2 regions of the Pectobacterium sp. HCp5_1 genome follow, and region 1 is predicted to be linked to the other one. Evidence: predicted binding sites of a transcription regulator. Region 1 holds the regulator's gene; the other holds the start of a gene.
What was found. The regulator sigma-54, encoded in region 1, starts transcription at its own class of promoters, with help from an activator protein. The targets are predictions, from matches to a motif close to GTTGGCACANNTTTCGCTNT.

Region 1 (4,800 bases):
CGGATCAGCGTATTGCGATCGGCATCCAGAAACAGCAGTTGAGGCGAGAAGCTTGGCGGCAGTTGCTCCATGGCATGCTCGAAGATCTCGGGTGATTCCGGCATATTGCGCACGTCAATGCTGACTGCTGCGGAAATGTTACGTGCCGCAAGCGTATTAGCCAGTTCTGGCAGTAGAACCACTGGCAGGTTATCTACGCAGTAGAACCCCATATCTTCCAGTGCGCGCAGGGCGACAGATTTCCCTGAACCTGAGCGACCACTGACAATCATCAGCACCATCTGACGACTCCCCTCTGGCAACGTGATGGCGAATTTACATTGCCACTGTTTTTATAAAGTGATGTATAGCTAAAAAAATGACGGCTTAGCGCAGGGATTGCAAGCATTCTCTGAATCCACGGCGAATCGCCCGTCATCGTGAACATGACAACCATCCGGCTTAACCGGCTTCCGTCATAATCTGGTACAGCTCTTCATCGCTTTGCGCCGCACGCAGGCGTCGGCAAACCGTTTTATCCGCCAGCCGCTTGGCAACAAGCGACAGGGTATGCAAATGGGTTTTACATTGTTCCGCTGGAACCAGCAAGGCAAAAAGCAGATCAACGGCCTGATTATCAATGGCATCGAAAGCGATCGGTTGCTCTAACTGGATGAAAACACCGATGGCACCCAGCGCATTATCGTCTTCCAGCTTACCGTGAGGAATGGCAATTCCGCCGCCGATTCCCGTACTACCCATCCGCTCCCGGGTCAGGATGGCATCAAAGATAATCTGCGAAGGAATGTTAAGCTGCCTGGCGGCCAGCTCACTGATAATTTCCAATGCCCGTTTCTTACTCTGGCAGTGGACGGTGCTTCGGGTGCACTCAGGACGTAATACGGTGCTGAGCTGCAATACGGGATCGTGGTTCATTTTATTTTCACTTAACGACGCTTTCACTTCTGGTGATCCCGACCCACCCGATGGATGGGCCGAGTTTGTCCTTTGCCAAATGGCAAAGAAGAAAATTAGTGCTGCTTGAGTTTATCTTTATGCTTATTGAGCTGTCTCGCCAGCTTATCAATCAATAAATCTATCGCGGCGTACATATCTGCCGCCTCTGAGGTTGCATGCAGCTCGCCGCCATTCACGTGGAGCGTGGCCTCGGCAATTTGCTGAACTTTTTCCACTCTCAATACCACATTGACCTGATTAATCCGGTCAAAATACTGCTCTAATTTGGCAAACTTGCCATTCACAAAATCACGCAGTGGTTCAGTGATATCGATGTGGTGTCCGGTAATGTTGAGCTGCATAGTGTCTTCCTTCTCTGTTGAGATCAAACCAGTTGTTTACGCTGATTCGATGGTGGGATAGATAAAGACTCTCGGTATTTTGCAACGGTTCGACGCGCCACGATGATGCCCTGATCGGAGAGCAGTGCCGTAAGCTTGCTATCGCTCAGTGGCTTCACGGGGTTTTCCGCTGCAATAAGCTTCTTCACCAACGCGCGGATTGCCGTTGACGAGGCTTCTCCGCCGCTATCGGTATTAACGTGGCTGGAGAAGAAATATTTTAGCTCAAAAATGCCGCGCGGGCTGTGCAGGAACTTCTGTGTCGTCACGCGTGAGATGGTCGATTCATGCATATCCACCGCTTGAGCGATGTCTGCCAGTACCATGGGCTTCATGAATTCTTCACCCTGCTCGAAGAAATCCTGCTGCTGTTCGACGATGCAGCGGGTGACCTTCAGCAGCGTGTCATTGCGACTTTCCAGGCTTTTGATGAGCCAACGCGCTTCTTGCAGATTGCTGCGGATAAACTGCCCGTCGCTGTCGTTGCGCGCGCTGTTACCCAGCGCAGCATACTGCTGGTTAATCTGCAGCCGGGGAACGCTGTCGGTGTTCAGTTCGACGGCCCAGATCCCCTGAACTTTACGTACCAGCACATCAGGAATCACGTATTCGGATTCACCGGTGTTGATCGATTGTCCCGGACGGGGATCGAGCGATTGGATTAGCGCCAGCGCTTCTTTCAGCACCTCTTCTTTCAGACGAGTAACGCGGATCAGGCTGCGGAAATCATGGTTGGCTAACAGATCGAGATGATCGCTGACGATCAGACGCGCTTCGTTCAGGCGTGGCGTGTCGTCGGCGAATTGGGAAAGCTGCACCAGCAGACAATCACGCAGATCGCGAGCGGCGACGCCAACGGGATCGAAGCGCTGCACGCGTTTTAGCACGGCTTCAACCTCTTCCAGCGTCACGTCGTCGTCACCGATGCTGTCAAGAATGTCCTGCAACGGTACGGTCAGGTAACCCGTGTTGTCGACTGCATCGACGATAGAGGTTGCGATAGCCGCGTCGGTGTCTGAAAACGGGGTTAGCTCAACCTGCCACATCAGGTAATCCTGAAGCGTTTGCGTGGTTTCGCCTTGATAAATTGGCAGTTCTTCATCGCGATAGTCGGTGCCAGTGCCCGACGGCGTGCCTGCGGAGTAGATTTCATCCCAGGTAGCATCGAGCGGCAATTCTTCCGGCATGTCTCTTTGTTCAAGGGCTTCACCGGTATCCAGTGAATCGCTGTCTGCCTTTTCAAATGACTCGATTTCGTCGTGCTGATCCGTTTGTTCGAGCAACGGATTACTTTCTAACGCCAGTTGAATCTCCTGTTGCAATTCAAGCGTGGACAGTTGCAACAGGCGGATCGCCTGTTGGAGCTGTGGAGTCATGGCCAGTTGCTGGCTAAGCCTGAGTTGCAAACCTTGCTTCATAAATCGCGCTAACGTCCCATAAGTACTGCAAAGAGAAGATATTACCCTATCAGAGTCGGAAGCCTTCGCCCAGATAGACGCGTTTCACCTGTTCATCGGCCAGAATATCAGTCGGTGAACCGTGGGCGATCAGGTTGCCCTGACTCACGATATAGGCTCGTTCACAGACATCAAGCGTTTCGCGGACGTTATGATCGGTAATCAACACGCCAAGCCCGCTGTCACGCAGATGCTCAATGATTTTTTTAATATCCAGTACGGAGATCGGGTCTACGCCCGCAAACGGTTCATCCAGCAGGATGAACTTCGGATTCGCTGCCAGCGCACGCGCAATTTCTACGCGGCGTCTTTCTCCACCGGACAGCGATTGTCCCAGACTATCGCGCAAATGAATAATATGGAATTCTTCCATTAGCTCATTGGCACGATCTTCTTGCTGTTCGGTCGTCAGATCTTTACGGATCTGTAACACCGCCATCAGATTGTCATACACGCTTAAGCGACGGAAGATCGAGGCTTCCTGCGGCAGATAGCCGATGCCGCGCAGCGCGCGTTCGTGCAAAGGAAGCAGGCTGATGTCGTCGTCATCAATGACGATACGTCCTTCATCACGCGGGACGATGCCTACGACCATGTAGAACGTTGTCGTTTTGCCAGCACCGTTCGGCCCGAGCAGGCCGACGATTTCGCCGGAATTCACGGTGAGACTGACGTTTTCCACGACCTTACGGCCTTTGTAAGCCTTGGCGAGATTTTCTGCGGTTAATGTTGCCATAACTTATTCAGTGACCCGTGGTTGCGGTTGCTGAGAACGAGAAGGCTGGCTCTTGTTCTCTTTCTCCTGAAGCTGGGAAGGAACCAACACTGTCGTCACGCGTTTTCCTTTGTCGCTGGTCGCTTCCATCTGCTGCTGTTTCACCAGATAAGTGATGCGATCGCCTTTGACATTGCTGTCCTGCTGTTCCAGATAGGCATTGCCCGTCAGTACCAAAAAGTCTTTGGCCAGCTCGTAGCGGATTTTCTGCGCGTGACCTTTTACCGGTTTGCCGTTGTCCTGCATCTGGTAGAACGTCACGGGGTTGCCGTAACCTTCCACCACTTCACTGCCTTGCGCGCCCTGTGGACGCGTCACGACGACCTTGTCGGCTTTTACTTCAATCGTGCCTTGCTTCACGACAACATTGCCAGTGAACGTCACCGTGTTGCCCTGCATGTCCAGAGATTGCTGTGCTGAATCAATGTGAATAGGTTGATTGCTATCGCCGGTCACGGCAAAGGCGGAAACGCTGACGGCGAACAGCGAGCTGGCGATCAGGGTGTTACGCATCAGATTATTGGTTTTGGATTTCATAAGAGGTTTTTACCTTTTCGATCAACTCGGCCGTTTTGTTACGCAGATTCCCGCGCATTTTCATTCCGCTTGACGTGAAGCTGGCGCCGTACAGGGTGACTTCATCATCTGAAGAGACGTCCTGCGTGACCAGATTCACCTGGGCATTATTCGTTGTGATGCGCTGAAGCTGTGCGTCTTTCGTCAGGCTATTCACCTCAACGTTGCCGTACAGATAGAGCATCTTGTCTTTTGTCAGCTTGGCGCGATCGGCGCGTACTGACCAGGTTGCGGTGCCTTGTTCATTGAACAGCGTGGCGACAGGCTTGGTAAACCAGCTCAACTGCTCGTCGTTGAAATACTCCGCTTTTTCCGAAACCAGTCTGTAGCTCAGCTTACCCGCAGGACTGTATACCTGCGTATTCGTCTTTTCGCTGGTATAAACCGGCACGGCGGGGTCGTTTGCACCCGGTGCTGCTACCGTGTCGTCATCTGCAATATTCCAGCCGATGAGGATAAGCACCAACAGGGCCAGAAAAGCGGTGAGCCAACGCTTGGTTTTACTCATATTGACAACCCTTTGGCATGCTCCAGCTTGTCCTGCGAGAACAGAATCAAATCACACAGCTCACGTACTGCGCCACGGCCTCCCGCAATGCGGGTGACATAATCTGCGCGTGGTAACAGCAGCGGATGGGCGTCTGCCACGGCAACG
Region 2 (4,800 bases), on a different contig from region 1:
TGATAAATCAGGCCAGCTGGTTGGTTTCGATGTGGATATTGGCCGCGCGGTAGCAGAGAAGCTCGGCGTGAAAGCCCAGTTCATTGAAGGCCGCTGGGACGGTTTAATCGCCGGTATTGATGCCAAGCGCTACGATGCGGTCATCAATCAGGTTGGCATAACCAAAGAGCGTCAGGCCAAGTATGATTTTTCCAAGCCGTATATCGATTCCAAAGCGGTGCTGGTTGTCCGTGGCGATAACACCACCCTCAAAGATTTCAGCGATCTGAAAGGCAAAAAAGCGGCTCAGAGCCTGACCAGTAATTACTCTAAGCAAGCCACCAGCTACGGTGCGGACATTGTGCCGACGGACGGCTTTAACCAGTCTCTGGATCTGGTGCTCAGCGGCCGTGCCGACGCCACGTTAAACGACAATCTGTCATTCCTGGATTTCAAAAAGCAGAAACCGGATGCCAACGTGAAGATTGCAGCGACCTCAAAAGACGGTGAACCTTCTGCGATTCTGGTGCGTAAAAATCAGGCTCCACTAGTGGAGGCATTGAATAAAGCTCTGGATGAAATTAAAGCAGACGGCACCTATAAAACGATATCTGTGCGATACTTCGGGGAGGATGTTTCTCAATAATCGCACTGTTATCAGAGCGCGCTGTCATCATTATGATGGTCATCAGCGCACTCTGTGATTAGTGCATACCGTTATCGGAGCTCGTTTTCATGCCGCCTTGGCTACAACTCATGGCAGACTCCTTCTGGAGTCTGCTTTCTGCGGGACTTAAATTCACTGTCCCTTTGGCGATTCTGTCTTTCATCTTTGGCTTAGCCCTCGGCATTCTCATCGCGCTGGTTCGCCTTTATGGCCCCAAGCCGCTGAAATGGCTGGGTGATTTCTACGTTTGGGTGATCCGTGGCACGCCATTACTGGTGCAGCTTTTCCTGATTTTTTATGGGCTGCCCAGCGCGGGGATTACTCTGGATGCGTTTCCTGCCGCACTCATTGGCTTCACCGTCAGCGTGGGTGCCTATAGCTCGGAGATCGTGCGCGGGGCCATTTTGTCTGTTCCGAAAGGCCAATGGAATGCCGCCTATTCTCTCGGTATGAATGGCAGACAGGCGATTCGCTGGGTTATCTTCCCGCAATCCGTTTTCGTGTCGCTGCCGCCGCTTTCCAATACGTTTATTTCCTTAATCAAGGATACGTCGCTGGCCGCTGTCATTACCGTGCCGGAGATGTTCTTATCCGCTCAGCGCATCGTTTCCGTGACCTATGAACCTCTGACTCTGTATGTCGAGGCTGCGCTGATTTACCTGATGTTTAGCACCGTGCTAAGTCAGCTACAGGTGAAACTCGAAAAGTATTATCAGCGCCACATCACGCACTAACACTTCCCGCATCAGCCCACGCCATCCGCTGGGCTGATGACATTACCGCGTTCCCTGACCCTCCCTGCTCAACAGGCAAACCTGAAGACGCCTCACGATCTCCATTTTGACGCACTAAAAGAGGGCGCATCAGCCTCTTTGCATTTGTCACGGTGCGTGCATACCTAATTAGAATTACCTACTTAGATCAATAAGCATTCCTTTTCGTCTTCATTATCAAGCAAATAGAAAATTGGCATTTTATTTGCTTTGCTCTGCTCACGTCGGCATACCGACAGACAGGTATGGTGCACCTCATTGTGCACCGCAACACAACTGTGTACTGCAACAACAGCAGATAACTCTAGACGCTAGGATGATTATGAAAAGAATAGTGATTTCTACTCTGGTTGCTGGCGCGTCACTCTTTGCCGCAATCAATCAAGCCCATGCGGGTGCAACGCTGGACGCGATTCAGAAGAAAGGATTTGTGCAATGCGGTATCAGCGATGGTTTGCCCGGCTTTTCCTATGCGGACGCCAGCGGCAAATACTCCGGCATTGATGTTGACGTGTGCCGCGGCCTTGCTGCCGCCGTATTCGGCGACGCCAATAAAGTTAAATACACGCCGCTGACCGCAAAAGAACGCTTCACTGCGTTGCAATCCGGCGAAGTTGACGTGCTGTCACGCAACACGACCTGGACCTCCTCCCGTGACGGCGGCATGGGCATGCTCTTTACCGGCGTCACCTACTACGACGGCATTGGCTTCCTGACGCACAACAAAGCAGGCTTAACCAGCGCCAAAGAGCTGGACGGCGCAACCGTTTGTATTCAGGCGGGTACAGATACTGAACTGAACGTCGCTGACTACTTCAAAACCCATAAGATGCAGTACACGCCTGTCACGTTCGACCGCTCTGATGAAAGTGCCAAAGCGCTGGAGTCTGGCCGCTGCGATACGCTGGCATCAGATCAGTCACAGCTGTATGCACTGCGTATCAAGCTGAGTAAACCTGCTGAATTCATCGTTCTGCCAGAGGTGATTTCCAAGGAGCCGCTGGGCCCGGTAGTGCGCCGTGGTGATGAAGAGTGGTTCTCGATCGTACGCTGGACGTTGTTCGCCATGCTGAATGCCGAAGAGATGGGTGTGACCTCGAAAAACGTCGACCAACTGGCAGCAAAACCCACCACGCCAGATATGTCCCACCTGCTGGGTCACGAAGGCAGCTACGGCAAAGATCTCAAATTACCGAATGATTGGGCCTTCAAAATCATCAAACAGGTCGGCAACTACGGCGAAATCTTCGAGCGTAATGTCGGTATGGGCAGCGAGTTGAAAATTAAGCGCGGCCTGAACGAACTGTGGAACAAAGGCGGCATCCAGTACGCGCCAGCGGTACGTTAATTATCAGAAAAACCTGGGCGCAGTGGATCGCTGCGCCCCTCAGTACCCCCGTTTCGAGGTTTCAGCATGCTACAACGCCCAACCGTAAAAGGTGATTTATCACTGACTAATCCAGCGGTGCGCGCCTGGCTGTATCAAATTATCGTTGTTATCGCGGTATTGGCTGTCGCGGCTTACCTGTTGCACAACACCGTGACCAATCTGGCACAGAGGGGCATCACCTCTGGCTTCGATTTCCTGAATAAAAGCGCCGGTTTTGGCATCGTCCAGCATCTGATTGACTATCAGCAAGGTGACACCTACGCCCGCGTTTTTCTTGTTGGGCTATTCAATACGCTTCTGGTTTCGGCGTTGTGTATCGTGTTTGCGTCGATTCTCGGCTTCACCGTTGGTCTGGCACGACTGTCCGACAACTGGCTACTACGAAAAATATCTAACGTTTACATCGAGATATTTCGTAATATCCCGCCGCTATTGCAAATCTTCTTCTGGTATTTTGCCGTACTGCGGAATCTACCGGGGCCACGCCAGTCAATTAGCGCGTTTGATGTCGCCTTTCTCAGCAATCGTGGTTTCTATCTACCCTCTCCTGAATTGGGACCGGGTGCGGCGGCATTTTTTCTTTCTCTCATTATTACGCTAGTGGTGACATGGGGCGTTTTCCGGCTTAACCAGCGCTATCATGCGTTAACCGGTCAGCCACGCAGAACCTGGCCGCTGACGTTAGGCCTGTTGCTTGGGTTGTGTGCGCTCAGCCACCTGATTTTCGGCCCCGCCTTCCACTGGGATATGCCGGAATTAAAAGGGTTTAACTTCCGCGGCGGCATGGTGCTGATCCCCGAACTGGCGGCATTAACCGTCGCCCTGTCGGTCTACACCTCATCGTTTATCGCCGAGATCATTCGTTCAGGCATCCAATCGGTTTCCCACGGCCAACACGAGGCGGCACGTTCTCTCGGCTTACCGAACCCCGTTACGCTGCGCAAAGTCATCCTCCCGCAGGCGCTGCGGGTCATCATTCCGCCACTAACCAGCCAGTATCTGAATATTGTGAAGAACTCGTCGCTGGCTGCCGCGATTGGCTATCCCGATATGGTGTCGCTGTTCGCGGGAACGGTGCTGAATCAGACCGGTCAGGCTATCGAAACTATCGCCATTACCATGTCGGTCTACCTCATTATCAGCCTGCTGATCTCGCTGCTGATGAACCTGTATAACCGCAAAATCGCGTTAGTCGAACGCTAAGAGGACGCCATGACGATGAACCATTATACGCAAGGCCATCAGTCCCCTCTGTTCAAAGCGATGCAGTGGGCACGGCGTAATCTCTTCTCCAGTATCAGTAATAGCCTGTTAACACTGTTTTGCCTCTGGCTATTGTGGGTTGCCATACCGCCGCTGCTCAACTGGGCTATCTTTCAGGCTAACTGGATTGGCACAACTCGCAATGACTGTACGCGTGAGGGTGCCTGCTGGGTCTTCATTCATGCCAGATTTGGGCATTTCATGTATGGGCTGTATCCAGCGGCGGAAGTCTGGCGCATCAACTTTGCACTCGCTATCGCTCTACTCAGTATCCTGCCGATGTTCCTAAAAAGTATCCCCTATCGCGGACGCTATATTGCCGTCTGGGCAGTGGCGTATCCACTCATCGCCTGGTGGTTACTTTACGGCGGTTTTGGCGGGCTCAGCCGAGTGGAAACCTATCAGTGGGGCGGGCTCACGTTAACGCTGATTATCGCCGCCGTGGGTATCGCGGGTGCGTTACCACTTGGCATCTTGCTCGCATTAGGGCGACGTTCCACGCTGCCGATCGTTCGTATGCTTTCCGTTGTCTTCATCGAATTTTGGCGTGGCGTACCGCTCATCACCGTGCTTTTTATGTCATCCGTGATGCTGCCGCTGTTTTTAACGGAAGGCACCACGATCGACAAACTGCTAAGAGCGCTGGTCGGCGTTATCTTATTCCAGTCCGCCTATGTCGCCGAGGTCGTTCGCGGTGGCTTGCAGGCGCTCCCTAAAGGGCAGTATGA

Region 2: a site for sigma-54 is predicted at 1,612-1,631, ahead of Q3A88_RS21205 (amino acid ABC transporter substrate-binding protein). Genes of this name have one in related genera too.

Annotation. Positions count from the first base shown of each region.
Region 1 is NZ_JAUMIO010000027.1:31,253-36,052, forward strand. It holds gene rapZ (RNase adapter RapZ) at 1-281, opposite strand, end outside; gene ptsN (PTS IIA-like nitrogen regulatory protein PtsN) at 442-915, opposite strand; gene hpf (ribosome hibernation promoting factor) at 1,011-1,298, opposite strand; gene rpoN (RNA polymerase factor sigma-54) at 1,322-2,755, opposite strand; gene lptB (LPS export ABC transporter ATP-binding protein) at 2,805-3,530, opposite strand; gene lptA (lipopolysaccharide ABC transporter substrate-binding protein LptA) at 3,534-4,106, opposite strand; gene lptC (LPS export ABC transporter periplasmic protein LptC) at 4,087-4,653, opposite strand; gene kdsC (3-deoxy-manno-octulosonate-8-phosphatase KdsC) at 4,650-4,800, opposite strand, start outside.
Region 2 is NZ_JAUMIO010000059.1:1,468-6,267, reverse strand. It holds gene Q3A88_RS21215 (amino acid ABC transporter substrate-binding protein) at 1-625, shown strand, start outside; gene Q3A88_RS21210 (amino acid ABC transporter permease) at 715-1,380, shown strand; gene Q3A88_RS21205 (amino acid ABC transporter substrate-binding protein) at 1,742-2,767, shown strand; gene Q3A88_RS21200 (amino acid ABC transporter permease) at 2,834-4,012, shown strand; gene Q3A88_RS21195 (amino acid ABC transporter permease) at 4,022-4,800, shown strand, end outside.